4 regions of the Lentzea sp. NBC_00516 genome follow, and region 3 is predicted to be linked to each of the others. Evidence: riboswitches for the same ligand, from Rfam matches in the RefSeq annotation. Region 3 holds a riboswitch; each other region holds the start of a gene.
The links. Region 3 has a riboswitch for cobalamin ahead of OG205_RS06735 (hypothetical protein). Riboswitches for the same ligand answer to the same signal wherever they lie in the genome.
Positions count from the first base shown of each region.

Region 1: it holds a riboswitch for cobalamin, as region 3 does, so the genes downstream of both, OG205_RS40110 (FecCD family ABC transporter permease) here and OG205_RS06735 (hypothetical protein) in region 3, are expected to answer to the same signal.
Region 2: it holds a riboswitch for cobalamin, as region 3 does, so the genes downstream of both, metE (5-methyltetrahydropteroyltriglutamate--homocysteine S-methyltransferase) here and OG205_RS06735 (hypothetical protein) in region 3, are expected to answer to the same signal.
Region 4: it holds a riboswitch for cobalamin, as region 3 does, so the genes downstream of both, cobN (cobaltochelatase subunit CobN) here and OG205_RS06735 (hypothetical protein) in region 3, are expected to answer to the same signal.

Region 1 covers NZ_CP107840.1:8,654,394-8,658,599, reverse strand. The annotation lists gene OG205_RS40115 (ABC transporter ATP-binding protein) at 1-701, opposite strand, end outside; gene OG205_RS40110 (FecCD family ABC transporter permease) at 701-1,723, opposite strand; cobalamin riboswitch at 1,757-1,876, opposite strand; gene OG205_RS40105 (YciI family protein) at 1,981-2,400, shown strand; gene OG205_RS40100 (3-isopropylmalate dehydrogenase) at 2,523-3,560, opposite strand; gene OG205_RS40095 (S8 family serine peptidase) at 3,837-4,206, opposite strand, start outside.
Region 2 covers NZ_CP107840.1:3,346,795-3,351,000, reverse strand. The annotation lists gene metE (5-methyltetrahydropteroyltriglutamate--homocysteine S-methyltransferase) at 1-1,979, opposite strand, end outside; cobalamin riboswitch at 2,088-2,306, opposite strand; gene OG205_RS14955 (TetR/AcrR family transcriptional regulator) at 2,305-2,865, opposite strand; gene OG205_RS14950 (enoyl-CoA hydratase/isomerase family protein) at 2,942-3,682, shown strand; gene OG205_RS14945 (AMP-binding protein) at 3,675-4,206, shown strand, end outside.
Region 3 covers NZ_CP107840.1:1,530,062-1,534,267, forward strand. The annotation lists gene OG205_RS06725 (ribonucleotide-diphosphate reductase subunit beta) at 1-108, shown strand, start outside; gene OG205_RS06730 (prenyltransferase/squalene oxidase repeat-containing protein) at 162-1,163, opposite strand; cobalamin riboswitch at 1,197-1,347, opposite strand; cobalamin riboswitch at 1,393-1,532, shown strand; gene OG205_RS06735 (hypothetical protein) at 1,616-4,087, shown strand; gene OG205_RS06740 (ABC transporter substrate-binding protein) at 4,087-4,206, shown strand, end outside.
Region 4 covers NZ_CP107840.1:9,637,863-9,642,068, reverse strand. The annotation lists gene cobN (cobaltochelatase subunit CobN) at 1-1,886, opposite strand, end outside; cobalamin riboswitch at 1,922-2,056, opposite strand; gene OG205_RS45005 (hypothetical protein) at 2,065-3,141, shown strand; gene OG205_RS45000 (precorrin-8X methylmutase) at 3,138-3,758, shown strand; gene OG205_RS44995 (precorrin-2 C(20)-methyltransferase) at 3,755-4,206, shown strand, end outside.

The DNA.
Region 1 (4,206 bases), 2.9 Mb from region 3:
CCCGTGGTCGGATGCCGCACGACGTGCGCGGTGACGTGGAAAACCTTGGCGATCAGCTCGGGGACCAGCACCTCGGCCGGTGTGCCGGACGCGACGATCCGTCCTTCGTCCAGCACGTACAGCCGGTCGCAGAAGGAAGCGGCGAGGTTCAGATCGTGCAGAACCGTCAGAACCGTGATGCCCAGCCCGCGCGTGAGCCGGAGAACGTCGAGCTGATGCCGGATGTCGAGGTGGTTCGTGGGCTCGTCCAGCACGAGCACGCGCGGTTCCTGGGCGATCGCGCGAGCGATGAGCACGCGTTGACGCTCCCCGCCGGACAAACTGAGGAAGCTGCGTGAAGCGAGGTGCGACACGTCCACGGTGGACAGTGCTTCGGAAACCACCCGGGAATCACGCGCGGGATCGCGGTCGTGCGGCAGCCTGCCCATCTCCACGACCTCGGCGACCGTGAAGTCGAACTCGACCTGCGACTCCTGGGTCAGAGCGGCGAGGTGGCGGGCGACGTCGTGTCGCTTGTGGACGTTCTCGCCGTCGAGCAGGACGGTGCCGGCGTCCGGCTTGAGCGCCCTGTACACACAGCGCAACGTCGTCGACTTGCCGCTGCCGTTGGGGCCGACGATGCCGACGACCTCACCGGAGGCGTTCAACGAAATGCCGGAGATGATGTTCCGGACGGTGACGTCGTGCAGCTCGACGCGCATCAGCGGCCTCCGAAGACGTAGGACCTGCGGCGCATCAGGAAGATGAAGCACGGCACGCCGAGCGCGGCCGTGATGACGCCGAGCGGCAGTTCCTCCGGTGCGGCGAGCATCCGCGCGGCCACGTCGACCCACACCAGGAACGACGCTCCGGCCAGCGGTGCGAGCGCCAGGACCTTGCGGTGGTCTGCGCCGACGACCATGCGCGTCAGGTGCGGCAGCATCAGCCCGACGAACCCGACGGCGCCGCTGACCGCCACCAGCACGCCGGTCATGGCGGCGGTGACGATGAACAGGTGCGTGCGGAACCGGTTGACCGCGACGCCGAGCGTGGTCGCGGTCTCGTCGCCCATCGCCAGCGCGTTGAGCTTCCGCGCCTTGGTCGCCAGGTAGACGATGCCGGCCGCGGTCACGACGGCGGCGACGGGCAGCGACTGCCAGTTCGCCCCGCCGAGGCTGCCGAGCAACCAGAACATCGCGGCCCGCGCCGCCTCACCGCGCGGCGCCTGGAACACCAGCAGCATCGCCACGGCGGAGAACCCGTACGCGAGCGCCGTCCCGGTCAGCACGAGCCGCAACGGTGTGAGCCCACGGCTCGTGCGCGCGGTGATGTAGACCAGGGCCGTGGCGCCGAGACCGGTCAGGAACGCCCCCACCGACAACGCGTAGACGCCGAGACCGGACAGGATTCCGAGCGTCGCCACCGCCGTCGCCCCCACACTCGCTCCCGACGAGATGCCGAGCACGTAGGGGTCGGCCAACGCGTTGCGCACCATCGCCTGGATCGCGACGCCGACGGTGCTCAGCCCCGCCCCGACGACCGCGGCCAGCAGGACGCGGGGAAGCCGGATGTCCCAGACGATGTGGTACTGCCCGGCGAGGTCGGCGGGGATCGTGCCACCGGTCAGCGCCGCCCACAGCAGTTCGAGCGTGAGGTCGAACGGAACGGAGACGGGGCCGAGCGCGACGCCCGCGACGAGGCTGACGGCGAGCACGCCGACGAGCACGCTGATCTTGGAGAGCACTGGGTCCTTCCCGCAGTCCACGGCGGAGTCGGAAGTTCTAGGGCACCGTGAGCGGGTGTTCGGGCTCGTCCCTGGGTGGGACCTACCGTTGCGGGTCAGCGCCGGACTTCGACCGGTCTTCCCCCACGCACGACTGACCCGACCCTACCTGCGAAAACAGAAAGTTCGAAAATTCTCGGGGTGTGATGTCGATCCGGGCAGCGGCCCGTTCGACCTGTGGACGTCACCGAGGAAGACAACGAGCGAGGAGATCCACCGTGAAGTACATCCTGATCATGCGTGCCACCGACGAGGCCTACGCGAACATGGGCGAATTCGACTTCGACAAGATGCTGGAGACGGTCGGCGCGTTCAACGAGGAACTGGTCCGCGCCGGCGTGCTGCTGGCCGCCGAGGGGCTTTCCGAGCCGTCCGAGGGCGTCGTCGTCGACTACTCCGCCGAACCCCCGGTCGTCACGGACGGCCCCTACGGCGAGACCAAGGAGCTGTTCAACGGCTTCTACCTCCTCAACGTGTCCTCGAAGGAGGAGGCGATCGAGTGGGCCAAGCGCATGCCGATGGCCGGCCCGGGGTTCAAGACCGAGATCCGGCGCGTGCCGACGATCGACGAGTTCCCGCAGGACAACGAGTGGATCCAGAAGGAGCGCACATGGAGGGAAGCCAACGGCCAACTTTGACCGGAGCCCGCGAAGGCGCCCCGGCGTATCTGGGCAACGCCTTCCTGTACTGGTTACTCGTGAAAAAAACAGCCCCGGCCGGAAAATCCGGCCGGGGCTTCAAAACGTCTTGCGGATGAACCTCAGCCAGTGCGGACGTTCGACGACACGAGTGCCGCGAGACGGTCGCCGATGGCGTAGGTGGCCCCAGGCGACTGGTGGTCCCTGGTAGCGAGATCAAAGGCCACTGAGGCCTCGATCCGGCGTGCCGACTCGTGCTCGCCGAGGTGGTCGAGCAGCAGCGCGACCGACAGCACGGCGGCCGTCGGGTCCGCGATGCCCTGGCCCGCGATGTCCGGTGCCGAACCGTGGACCGGCTCGAACATCGACGGGTTGCGACGGGTCACGTCCATGTTTCCCGACGCGGCCAGGCCGATGCCACCCGTGACGGCGGCGGCGAGGTCGGTCAGGATGTCGCCGAACAGGTTGTCGGTGACGATCACGTCGTACCGGCCCGGGTCGGTGACCAGGTGAATGGTCGCCGCGTCCACGTGCTGGTAGGCCACGGTGACCTCAGGGTGCTGCAGCGAGACCTCCTCGACCACGCGCGACCACAACGAGCCGGCGTACGTGAGGACGTTCGTCTTGTGCACCAAGGTCAGGTGCCGGCGCGGACGGTTCGAGGCACGCGCGAAGGCGTCCCGGACCACGCGCTCGACGCCGAACGACGTGTTCAGCGAGACCTCGGTGGCGATCTCGTGCGGCGTGTCCTTGCGGAGCAGGCCGCCGTTGCCCGCGTACGGGCCTTCTGTGCCCTCGCGGACCACCACCATGTCGATCTCCGGCGGGTCCGCGAGCGGGCTGCGGACACCGGGGTAGAGACGAGCCGGGCGGAGGTTCACGTGGTGGTCAAGTTCGAAGCGCAGCCTCAGAAGCAGGCCCCGCTCCAGAATTCCGCTCGGCACCGACGGGTCGCCCACCGCGCCGAGCAGGATCGCGTCGTGCTGGCGAAGCTCTCCCAGCACCGACTCGGGCAACAACTCTCCCGTGGCGTGCCAGCGCGCCGCGCCGAGGTCGTAGCGAGTGATCTCGGCCGCCGGAACGACCTCTCCGAGGACCTTCAGGGCCTCAGCGATGACCTCGGGCCCGATCCCGTCTCCTGGGATCACTGCGAGCCGCATCCACACACCTCCCAGGTGTCAGTCCCCAATTGGTGGGACTACTTTCCTTCGCGAAAGGCTACCGGCATCCAGGCCGCTCGCCGCATGCCGGACACCCCATCGGGGTGTTATCTCCCGTACTGCGGGACACCCACACGGCCCATATCCCACTTTCGAGTGTCACTCGACCGCAGGAACGGGGTCGCGTCAAGGGGTGACGGCAGGCAGTTCCAGGCCGTGACATGCCGAGAGGCCCGGTTCCAAACGAAGAACCGGGCCTCTCGTGAAACATCCGATCTAGTAGGCGCCGCCCCGGCCACTCGACTTCACCAGGACGACCGACGCGCGGTCACCGTTGGCGTTGTGGTGGTTGAGGACCAGCAGCCCCTCGGACTTGTCGGCCTTCAGCGAGGCCTCGTTCTTGTTCACCACGAGCGCGGTACCCGGCTTCGCGAGGTACGAGAGCGCCGCGTCGCCGCCGCCTTGCGCCCACAGACCCGGCTTGAGCGGGTCGTAGGACAGGTTGCGGTCGATGACGTCGACGAGCTTGTTCGCGTTGCCCGGCGCGGCGTAGTAGCCACCGACGCCCACGACGTACGAGAGGCGGGCCGTGTCCTTCGTCGCGTCGATGCCCAGTGCGCTCAGCAGCACCGGCAGGACGACGACG
Region 2 (4,206 bases), 1.8 Mb from region 3:
ATCTTGGACCGCGCGGCCTCGATGGTCGTGACGTCGGCGTCGAGGTCGGAGATCGCGCCGATCACCTCGCCGAACTCCGAGTAGCACAGGTGGGTGTGGATCTGGGTGCCCGGCGTCGCACCCGCGGTGGCGAGCCGGAACGCGCCCACCGACCACTCCAGGTAGGCCGGTTGGTCCTTCCGGCGCAACGGGAGCAGCTCGCGCAACGCCGGTTCGTCGACCTGCACCACCCGGATCCCGGCGGCCTCCAGGTCGCGGATCTCGTCGCGCAACGCCAGCGCCACCTGGTTCACCGTGTCGGCCAGCGGCTGGTCGTCGCGGACGAACGACCACGCGAGGATCGTCACCGGACCGGTCAGCATTCCCTTGACCGGCTTGGACGTCAGCGACTGCGCGTAGGTGCTCCACGGCACCGTCATCGCCTTCGGGCGCGAGACGTCGCCGTGGATGATCGGCGGCCGCACGCACCGCGACCCGTACGACTGCACCCACGCGAACTGCGTGCTGGCGAAGCCTTCCAGGTGCTCGGCGAAGTACTGGACCATGTCGTTGCGCTCGGGTTCGCCGTGCACCAGCACGTCCAGGCCGATGTCCTCCTGCAGATCGATCACGCGACCGATCTCGTCCCGCATCCGCTGCCCGTACTCGTCCTCGGTGATCTCACCGCTGCGCACGGCCGCGCGCGCCTTGCGGATGTCACCTGTCTGCGGGAACGAGCCGATCGTCGTGGTCGCGAGCGGCGGCAACCCGAGCCGTGCCTGCTGGGCGGCGGCACGGTCCTCGTACGGCGCGCGGAGGCTGTGCTCCGGCCGCAACGACGCGATGCGCGCCCGGACGTGGTCGTCGCGGCGCGGGCTGGGCACCTGGCGCTTCGCCTCGTCCGCCCACGCACCGTCGGCCCCGTCGCGCAAAGCCTTGCCCAGCACCACGATCTCGCGCACCTTCTGCCGCGCGAACGCGAGCCGCGCCTGCACGTCCGGCTCCAGGTCCTCGGCCTCCAGGTCGTACGGCACGTGCAGCAGCGTGGAGGACGACGACACGACGACCTCGCTCGCGAAACCCAGCAGCGTCGCGGCCTTCGCCAGCGCGGCGTGCAGGTCGGTGCGCCACACGTTGCGGCCGTCGACCAGGCCGGCCACCAGGATCTTGTCGCGCAACGCGGGGATCGCGACCGACGTGTCCGGCGCGCTCACGAGGTCGATGCCGATCGCCTCGACCTGCGAGGAGGCCAGGATCGGCAGCGCCTCGCCCAGGTCACCGTAGTAGCCGGTGACCAGCAGCTTCGGCCTGCCGGGCAGCCCGCTGAGCGTCCGGTACGTGCGGCGCAACGCGTTCAGTTCGGCCGGTGTGCGGTCGGCGGCGAACGCCGGTTCGTCGATCTGCACCCACTCCACGCCCTCGACGCGCAGGCGGCCGAGCAGTTCGACGTACGCCTCCAGCAGGCGGTCGAGCAGCGTCAGCGGTTCGAAACCGGGGACCGTGCTCTTGGCCAGCAACAGGTACGTGACCGGGCCGAGCAGTACCGGCCGGGTCGTGATGCCGAGTTCGAGCGCCTCGCGGTACTCGGCGATCGGCTTGTCGCCGGCCAGCCGGAACTCGGTGTCCGGGCCCAGTTCCGGCACCAGGTAGTGGTAGTTCGTGTCGAACCACTTCGTGAGTTCCAGGGCCGCGGCGCCGTCCCGGCCGCGTGCCGCCGCGAAGTAGGTGTCCAGTTCGGACAGTCCGAGGTCGCGGAACCGCTGCGGGATCGCGTCGAACAGCAACGACGTGTCGAGCACCTGGTCGTAGAACGAGAACGTGTTCGACGGCACGGAGTCCAGTTCGGACAGTTCGGCCCAGGTCTGGGCCCGCAGGTTCCTGGCGGTCTCCCGCAGTGCGGCTTCGTCGATCTTCCCGGCCCAGTACTGCTCGACCGCGCGCTTCAGCTCGCGCTTCGGTCCGATCCGGGGGTAGCCGAAAACAGTGCTGCCAATGGTCACAGGCTCTCTCCTCGCGAGCGTGCGGAAGCACCGGAGACACGCGAGCAGGGCGGCACGGAGCCGTGCCCGTCAGCCCGCCCGAGAGGCTCCGGAGCACCGCGCACCGGGTCGGCGCGCGGACCGGCGGCAGGTCTTCGGACTCGTGGGCGCCGTTCTCGAACCCTGGGGTTCGCTCCTACCGGCCGTCGCTTCCCAGATCTGGCAGACCCAGTGCTTCTGACGGCTTTCGTTCCCACTCACCGCTGCGGGGCAGTCCCGGACTCGCACCGGGTTCCCTTTTGCTCCACCCGGAACGAGCCCAGGTGAACCGCTGGCAGGACCGACACTAGCGGGCGGCGCCGAGCATGCCCAGCGCCATGGCGGCGTATTGAATGGTGAGATCACTCAAGTTGACCGGCCCGGCAGGGGAGTACCACCGGGAGACGCCGCTGCACATCTCCAGCAACGCCAGCCGGGCGACACTCGGATCGGCCACCTTGAGCTTGCGCGCCTTCACGCCGTCGTCGATCGCGTCCTGCCAGAAGCGTTCGTAGCGGTCGCGCAACGCCACGATCTCCTCGCGGCGCTCGCCGGTCAGCGCACGCATCTCGCCGTCCACCACCGCTGTCTCGCGCGGCTTCTCGGCGTGCGCCCGCACGTGCATCTTGACCAGCGAGACGAGACGGTCGGTCTCGTCCCCGGTGATCTGCTCGGCCTTGCCGATCAACTCGGTGAGGCTCGTGCGCATGATCTCGACCAGCAGGTCTTCCTTGGTGCCCATGTAGTGGTAGAGCGTCGCCGACGAGAGCCCCGCGGCCTGCGCGAGGTCGCGGATGCCGGTGCCGTGGAAGCCGCGTTCGGCGAACAACCGCACGGCGGCCTCGCGGACCCGTTCCTCCGTCGTCATCTGCTGCCTCCCTTGACCGCCTGGACGCCGTCACTCTAGCGTCAGGCCCGATCGATCGATCGATCGAAGGGGAGAGATGACCGTCGACTACTCCTGTGCCGAGGGCATCGCGCAGGTGCACCTGAACCGTCCGGAACGGCTCAACGCCGTCGTCCCGGCGCTGGTCGAGGACCTGCTGGCCGCGTTCGCGCGGGCACGGGAGGACCAGGCGCGGGTGATCGTGCTGGCCGGGCGCGGCAAGGCGTTCTGCGCCGGCCACGACCTGAAGGAGCCGGTCCCGGTCGAGACCGAGGAGCAGACGCGGGCACGGCTGGAGCGCATCCAGGACGTGACCCGCGCGATCCGCGACTTCCCCGGCATCGTGATCGCCGCGGTCCACGGCTACGCGCTGGGCGCGGGCGCGGAGTTCGCGCTGGGGTGCGACCTGGTGGTGGCGCAGACCAGCGCGGAGTTCGGGTTTCCCGAGGTCGGCGTGGGGCTCAGCGTGACGGGCGGGATCTCCAGCCTGTTGCCGAAGCTCGTCGGCCTGGCGCGCGCCAAGGAGATGCTCCTGCTCGGCGAACGGATCCACGCTCCCCGCGCGCACCAGCTGGGGCTGATCAACTCCTACGTCCTGAACCACGAGAAGCACGCGATGAAGCTCGCGCGCCGCATCGCCGACCAGCCACCGGTCGCCGCCGGGCTCGCGAAAAAGGCGATCGACCTGGGCCTGGACTCGACGCTGGAGCAGGCGATGGCGACCGAGGTCGACCACGCGATCGTCACGAGCCTGTCCGGCGAGGGGGACGAGCCACGGGAGGAGTTCGGCCGTGGCTGACCTCGTCTTCGCGCTGCGGACGGCCGTCACGCGGTGGCCGGACAAGACCGCGTGGACGTTCGATCCGGGTGGCTCGTTCACGTTCGCCCAGATCGACGCGCTGTCCGACGGGTACGCGCAGGCGTTGCGGGGCAAGGGGATCCGCGCGGGTGACCGGGTCGGGATCATGCTGCGGAACGTGCCGGAGTTCCCGCTGGTGTGGTTCGCGCTGATCAAGCTCGGTGCCACGGCCGTGCCGCTCAACGTCAGGTACCGCTCGGTCGACGCCGATCACGTGCTGCGGACCGCCGAGGTGGTCGCCGTGGTCAGCACCGAGGAGTTCCGGCCACTGCTCGCCGATCACGTGGTGCACTACGTCGAGAAGTTGGAGCCCGTCGACGGGTTCGTGCAGGCCGAGGTGTCCGCGCCGGTCGGCCTGCAGTTCACCTCGGGCACGACGGGAAAGCCGAAGGCGTGCGTGCTGTCACACTCCTACTGGCTGACGCTCGGCGGCAGCCTGGTCGAGCACTTCCCGCACCTGAACT
Region 3 (4,206 bases):
TTCATGGAGCTGCAGGACGTGCAGGAGCTGTCGAACTTCTTCGAACGGCGCGTGTCGGCCTACCAGGTCGGTGTGACCGGCACGGTGGCGTTCGACGAGGACTTCTGAGTCGTGCGGGTGCGGTGCCCTTGACCGGGAAGCCGGTCAGGGGCACCGCTTCGTCAGCAGGCGAGCGTCGGCGCGGCGGGGTTGCCGCCGCCGTCGAGGTTCGCGAGCTTGACCCCGGTCAGGCCGAGGACCGCCTGAGCCGTGGCACGCGGAGCGGTCGTCTGGTCGAATCCCGTTGCGTCGTAGGCGATCGCGCCTCGGTCCGCGACGGCACCCGGGCAGCCGACCGCGAGCGAACGCAGGAACTGCCGTGCCTGCGTCGCGGCGGCCGGGCGGTGACCGGCCAGCGCCTGCGCGGCCAGACCGGTGCTGTTCGCGTTGGACGCGTTGGCGCCGACGGAGAAACCGCCGTCGGCGTTCTGCTTCGACACGAGCCACGTGGTGCCTTCGGCGGCGTTCACGCTGTCACCGGTGGCGCGCAACGCCTGCACGACCAGCGCGGTCGAGTCCACGTCACTGGCGCACGGGGTCTGGCCGAAGTTCAGCGGGAAACCTCCGTCAGGACACTGGGTTCCGGCGAGGAAGGTCCTGGCCGCCGCGGGCGTGCCGCCCGGCGTGCGGTCGAGGGCCAGCAGCGCCAGGGACTGGGTGAAGGCGTTGGAGAAGTCACCGAAGTCCGAGCGGTCGGAGAACCTGCCCGACGGCGCGAGCAGGCCGCGCAGACCGGCTTCCAGGTCGGCACCGCCGAACGAGTTGCCGTTCTTGTGCCGCACCTTCGCCGCCAGCAACAGCTTGGCGTGCGCGCCCGCGTAGGCCTCGGTGCCGGAACCGACGTACCCGGTGGTGATCTCCGGCTTGGCCAGCCACGTGATGGCCTTCTCGGCGTTGGTGTCCGAGGAACGAGCGGCCGCGAACGCGAAGATCGCGTCGATGGTCAGGCCCTGGTCGGGGAACTTCTCGCCACCGAAGTCGGCCTCGAACCGTTCGCCGTCGACCAGTTGCCGCGCGAGCCAGCCCGCGGCGGCGTCGGACTTGTTGTGCGTTGCCGCCACCGCGGGGGTGACAGCGGTGCCAATGCCCAGCATCAGGACAGCAGCGAGCACCAGACGTCTCATGAGAACCCTTTCCCGCACTTCCACGACAGGAGTTGGTGAACACCGCGCGATGCGGGTGACCGGGCTCGCCCGAATGGGCACACCGTTGCGGGACAGCGCCGGATTCTCACCGGACTTCCCCCGCGCCGCGCTGAACGCCCAACAGGTTCTCATGTCGCGCAAGACCTCGTGCCGAGTTGCGATGTGACGCTCGCCTCCGACCCCGAAGGCGGTGCCGATCGGCGGTTTCCAGGTGTTAGCCTCGCTCGGCTCGACAACTTCATACCTCGCCCGTGACGGGGAAGCCGGTCGGAATCCGGCACTGTCGCGCAACCGTGGGCCACTGCTGCAGTGGCGAGTCGGGTCACCATCCGGGCGGGGTGAACAGACCGACCGCTGTCGCGAAACGCAGGGGTGGCTGCCGGCGCCCCGCGCCGTCTCCTCTCCTCGAGCAGCACGAGGAGGGGGAGAGGATGACCCGGCGAAGGAGCCTGGCCGCACTGGCGTTCGTCGTCAGCGCGGGCCTGATCACCACGGCGATCGCCGGAACCGCGGCCGCCGCGGGAGATCGCGAAGCCGCCCACTCCAGCTCCGTGTGGCTCTCCCACCAGCTTCGACCCGACGGCACCCTGGAGAACCCGCTCGGCGGCGAGCTGCCCGACCACGGTCTGATGATCGACCTGGTCTTCGCGATGCACGCGTCCGGCGACGGCGCGCTCGCCGAGCCGATCGTCAAGTTCCTGGACGACCAGGGGCACGCCACCGACTACTTCACCTGGGACGGCCTCGCTCCCGGCCAGGGCTTCGACCAGATCATCGTCGGCGGTGCTGTGGCCAAGACCCTGCTCACCGCGCAGATCTCCGGCCGCGACCCGCGCGACTTCGACGGCCACGACATGGTCGCCGAGACGAAGGCGGCGATCCGCCGTTCCGGCGTCGACGCCGGCCGGATCAGCGACTACTCGAAGAACCCCGAGTGGTCGGACATGGTGAACAACAACGCCAACATGTTCGGCCAGTCCCTCGCCGTGATCGGCCTGGCGGTGGCGGGGGAGAACGACCAGCCCGCCATCGACAAGATGGTGACGCAGCAGTGTTCCGAGGGCTATTTCCGGATCTTCTTCGGGTACGTGCAGGGGCCTGAGGGCCTCAAGGTGTCGTCGTGTGACGAGGGCAAGGCCGACGGCTCGTCGTCCCCGGACGGTGACGCGACCGGCCTCGCGCTGTCGGCCATGCTCGCCGCGAAGCGCGCCGGGGCGGCCGGGCTCGACGAGCCGATCGCCAGGACCGTGACGTGGCTGAAGAACAACCAGGCCGACAGTGGTGGCTGGGGTGGCGGTGTCGGGACCGAGGCGCCGAACACCAACAGCACCGGCCTGATCGTGCAGGCGCTCGCTGATGCAGGCGGCGCAGGCCCTGAGGTGGGCAGGGGCACGGAGTTCCTGAAGTCCGCGCAGGCAGGCGAGTCCGACTCGGGCACCGCGCTGGCCGGGCAGATCGGTGCGATCGCGTACAACCCGGCCTCGTACCAGGCAGCGCGCACCGGCGGCATCTCCGGCATCGACACGTGGATCAGGGCGAGCGCGCAGGCCTCGCTCGGGTTGTCGCAGACCGGTTTCTACGCGCTCGCCAAGGGCGAAGGGCCCGAGCCCACCACGCCGAGCAGCACCACGACGACGACCACGTCTCGAACCACCACGACTTCTCAGAGCACGACGACCACGCCGCCACCTGTCACCGGGCACACCACGACCGCGACGGTCACCGTTCAGACGCCCGCGCCGGCGACCAGGCCGAAGGCCGTGGTCCGCCAACCTGCCCCGGCGCCGAAGACCGTGCAACCGGCCGCGAAGACGTCCGCCGCGAAGCTCGGCGCCTATCTGGCCAACAAGCTCGTGCGCGGCGACCACGTCGAGGTCACCGAGAACGACAGGACCTACGTCGACTACGACGCGACCGCGGACCTGGTGCTGGCGCTGCACGCGTTGGGCGAACAGCCGGACGCGGCGAAGAAGGCCACGGAGTTCCTGCTGACGCCGGACGCGATCAACGCCTACGCGCACGGCGCCGGGCAGGAGACCGGCGAGGCCGCCTACGCCGAACCGCTCGCGAAACTCGTGATCCTCGCTCAGTTCCAGAAGTCCGACGACCTCGCGAACCGGCTGCGCACCGAACTGGCCGGGCTGCGGGGCGCGGACGGCCTGTTCACCGACACCGGTTCGTTCGCGGACTCCGAGGACTCCGTCCGCCGCCACACCTGGGCGGTGCTCGCCACCGTCGCCGACCCCGGCCAGGCGATCGAGGCGCTCGCCGTTCGCCAGTGCGCGGACGGCACCTTCCCGGAGCACATGGACGAGAACGACTGCAAGGCAGGGGATCTCGCCTCCACTGCCGCCGCGGTGACCGCGCTGAACAGCAGGCCGTTCACCGAGGACGCGCCCGCCGCCCAGGCCCCGGCCGAGTGGTCGAAGGAACGCGCGGCCGCGTTCGTGAAGGCGATCTCGTTGCTCAGCGCCAAGCCGAACGGCAAGGGCATGGTCGACGACGAAGGCGGCGCGCCCTCCATCGCGTTGAGCGCCTCGGTCGCGGGCGCCCGGCAGGCGGCGGGCCTGGACGTGAGCGGCACCGCGAAGACGATCGGCGGGATGGTGCTCGCCGACGGTGGTCTGCCGCGGGTGTCCGGCGGTGACGGCGCGACCGACTTCGGCACGAGTCTCGTTGGCGCACAGGGCATCGCGGGCCGCTCGTGGATCAGCGCGGACGGGTCCGGGCTGTCGCCGGTGGTGCGCCTGCCGCTGACGGACGCCGAACCGGTTCCCGCACTGGTCGCCCAGAACGCGCCGTGGCATCCGCCGCTGTGGTCCTACTTCGCATTCGGCGGCGCCATGGTGCTCGCCGGTCTCGTTCTGCTGCTTCGCCGTCGTCTCACTCAGGGGGTTCAGTGATGAAGAGAGTTCTCGCCGCCGCGTTGGTGCTCACCGGGCTGGTCGTCGCGCCCGCTCCGGCCAGTGCCGCGGGCTACGACGGCATCTGCACCGGCGCGGACGCGTTGAGCGGCACGACG
Region 4 (4,206 bases), 1.9 Mb from region 3:
GGCCGGTCCTCGAGGCCGAGGTCGTGGTCGAGCTTGGCGGCCTGGATCAACGTCCAGATCTGCGCGCGGGCCGCCGGCAGCTTGGCCGGGTCCATCGCGGAGATGTTGCCGTACTCGTCCAGCAACTGCTCCAGGCGCGCGATGTCGCCGTAGCTGTCGGCGCGGGCCATCGGCGGCACGAGGTGGTCGACCAGCGTGGCGTGCGCGCGGCGCTTGGCCTGCGTGCCCTCACCGGGGTCGTTGACGAGGAACGGGTAGACCAGCGGCAGATCGCCGAGCGCCGCGTCCGTGCCACAGGATGCCGACATGCCGACGGTCTTGCCGGGCAACCACTCCAGGTTGCCGTGCTTGCCGACGTGCACGACCGCGTCCGCGCCGAAGTTCGACTCGATCCACCGGTACGCCGCGAGGTAGTGGTGCGACGGCGGCAGGTCCGGGTCGTGGTAGATCGCGATCGGGTTCTCGCCGAACCCGCGCGGCGGCTGCACGATCACGACGACGTTGTTGGACCGCAACGCGGCCAGCACGATCTCGCCGTCCTTGGACTTGCTGTGGTCCACGAAGAGCGTGCCAGGGGCCTCGCCCCAGTGCTCCTGCATCGACTCGCGGAAGTCCTCGGGAAGCGTCTCGTAGAACTCCCGGTAGTCCGCGGCCGCGATGCGCACGGGGTTGCTCTCGAACTGCTCCTGCGTCAGCCAGTCCGCGTCCTGACCACCGGCCGCGATCAACGCGTGGATCAGCGCGTCGCCGTCCAGCTCCTGCACACCCGGCAGCGCGTCGCCGATGTCGTAACCGTGCTCCTGCATGGCCTTCAGCAACCGCACGGTCGACGCCGGCGTGTCCAGGCCGACCGCGTTGCCGATGCGGGAGTGCTTGGTCGGGTACGCCGACAGCATCACCGCGATCTTGCGCTCCGCGACCGGGATGTGCCGCAGCCTGCCGTGCCGGACCGCGATGCCCGCGACGCGCAGCGCCCGTTCCGGGTCGGCCACGTAGACGGTGAGGCCGTCGGAGTCGATCTCCTTGAAGGAGAACGGAACCGTGATGATCCGGCCGTCGAACTCGGGGATCGCGACCTGGGTCGCGGTGTCCAAAGGAGACAGTCCGTCGTCGTTCTCGTCCCACGACTCGCGGCTCGACGTGAGGCACAACCCCTGCAGGATCGGCACGTCGAGCGCGGCTTGCGCGCCGACGTCCCACGCGTCGTCGTCGCCACCGGCGGACGCCTTCGCGGGGTTCGTGCCGCCCGCCGCGAGCACCGTCACGACGAGCGCGTCGGCTTGGCGCAGCGTGTCGAGCAGTTCGGGTTCGGCGGTGCGCAGCGAGGAGCAGAAGACCGGCAGGGGCTTCCCGCCCTTGGCCTCGATCGCGTCGCACAGGGCGTGGACGAAGGCAGTGTTCCCGGCCACGTGATGCGCGCGGTAGTAGAGCACCGCGACCGTCGGGCCTTCTGGGGTGCCCTCGCGTTCCAGCACACCCCACGTGGGGGTGGCGGCGGGGGCCTCGAAGCCGTGGCCGGTCAGCAGCACGGTGTCCGACAGGAACTTGTGCAGCTCGGTGAGGTTCGCCGGACCGCCGTGCGCGAGGTAGAGGTGCGCCTCGGCGCACACGCCACCGGGCACCGTCGACAGCTCCATCAGCGCGGCGTCCGGCTGCTGCTCGCCGCCGAGCACCACCACCGGCAGGCCGCACGCCAGCAGCCAGTCGAGGCCTTCCTCCCACATCCGGCGCCCGCCGAGGATGCGCACGAGGACGAGGCTGACGTCCTGGATCAACTCGGGCAGGTCGTCGGTCGTGAGTCGCGCGGGGTTGCCGAGCCGGTACTCGGCGCCGCTCGCACGCGCCGACAGCAGGTCGGTGTCGGAGGTCGACAGCAACAGGATCACGCAGGCTCCATCCCTCGTGGGGTCCTCGCCCCAAAGTGCGGGTGACTGGCGAAGCGGAGTTCCTGACTCCCAGCGGTGTTCGCTGGTCACAGTGGCGGGACCGCGCCGGATTCACACCGGCTTCCTCCTGCGCTTCGTCGTTCGGGCTCACCCTAACCGGCGGGTTACAGTCCGACCTATGCGTAGTCACCCGGACGCCTGCCCCGGCGCCGTCGAGCTGCACGCCGCGGCCGACGGCGGGCTGGCGCGCATCCGGGTGCCGGGCGGCACTCTTTCCGCTGCTCAGTGGGACGTCGTGCGCCTCGCGTCGCTCGAACTCGGCACCGGCTCGGTCGAACTGACCTCGCGGGCGAACCTCCAGATCAGGGGGCTGGCGGACGGCGTGGAACTGGGCGCGCGACTGGCCGCGGCCGGACTGCTGCCCTCCGCGTCGCACGAGCGGATCCGCAACATCATCGCCGCCCCGCTGGACGACAACCAGGCGCTGGTCGACGCGATCGACGCGGCCCTGTGCGCGGACCCGGCGCTGGCTTCGCTACCAGGGCGTTTCCTGGTGACGGTCGGGGCCTCGGTGAGCGGGCTGGGCGGCGACATCGGCCTGGCAGGCGACGTGCTCCTGCTCGCCGGCCGCGACACCGGCATCCGCGTCACCGACCCCGTCGACGCGGTGGTCACCGCCGCCCGCCTCTTCCAGCAGCTCCGCGGCGCGTCCTGGCGCCTGTCCGAAGTGGACGACGGTGTGCGAAAGATCACCGCCCACTTCGGCGCCTCCTCCGAGGCCTTGTTCGTCCCGGCTGTGACTCCTGTCGCACCTTCACCGTTGACCCCAGGCGTTCCACTGGGCCGGCTCGACGCCCACCAACTCCCGGGCGTCCCGCTCCGCCTGACCCCGTGGCGCAGCCTGGTCGTCCCCGCCGGCACCGACACCTCCGGCCTCATCACCGACCCGGTCTCCCCGTGGCACGGCGTCAGCGCCTGCACCGGACGCCCCGGCTGCGCGAAGTCGCTCTCCGACGTACGCGCCGATGCGCGCGCTTGGGTCAACGGCCGCACACGGCCCGATGCGCACACACGGCCCGATGCGTCCGACCACACACACGCGCCAGGCCGGGTACCCCCAATTTCAATTCTAGGGAGCAGGTCCGACACTCCCGGCGCCGTGCACTGGTCGGGCTGTGCCCGCCGCTGCGGTCGTCCCGCCGGCGATGTGACCGAGTTCGTCGCGACCGGCGACGGCTACGAGGAGATCCGTTGACGCAGTACATCAGGGACGGGGCGGAGATCTACCGCCAGTCCTTCGCCACCATTCGCGCGGAGTCGGACCTCACCAGGTTCCCCGCCGACGTCGCGAAAGTCGTCGTCCGCATGATCCACGCGTGCGGCATGACCGACCTGCCGGACGACGTCGCATTCTCCCCGAACGTCGTGCGCGACGCCCGGGAGGCGTTGCGGAACGGTGCGCCGATCCTGTGCGACGCCAACATGGTCGCGTCCGGCGTGACCCGCCGCCGCTTGCCCAAGGACAACGAAGTCCTTTGCTACCTGCAGGATCCGCGGACACCGGAGCTGGCGCAGACCATCGGCAACACGCGCAGCGCCGCCGCCCTGGAGCTGCTCGCGGACCGGTTCGACGGCGCGGTGATCGCGATCGGCAACGCCCCCACGGCGTTGTTCCACCTCCTCGACCTGATCGCCGCCGGAGCCCCGAGGCCCGCCGCGGTCCTGGGCATCCCGGTCGGGTTCATCGGGGCCGCGGAGTCCAAGGAAGCTTTGGCCGCAACGGATCTGGAGCACCTCGTGGTGCGCGGCCGGCGCGGCGGCAGTGCCATGACGGCGGCGGCCATCAACGCGATTGCGAGCGAAGAAGAATGACGGGCAAGCTCTACGGCGTCGGCCTGGGTCCCGGCGACCCGGAACTCCTGACGGTCAAGGCCGCGCGGCTCATCAACGAAGCCGACGTGGTGGCGTACCACAGCGCCCGGCACGGCAAGTCGGTCGCGAAGACCATCGCGGCGCCCTACTTCCGCAGCCAGGACGATCCGAATCCGCAGATCATGGAACAGCTCGTCTACCCGGTCACCACTGAGGACACGGACGACTACCAGGGTGAGATCGACGCCTTCTACGAGGAGGCCGCCGCCAAGCTGGCCGCGCACCTCGACGCCGGACGCGTCGTCGTCGTCCTGGCCGCTGGAGACCCGTTCTTCTACGGCTCCTACATGCACATGCACAAACGCCTGGCCGACCGCTACGAGTGGGAGGTGGTCCCCGGCGTCACGTCCGTGAGCGGCGCTTCAGCAGTACTCGGCACACCGCTCGT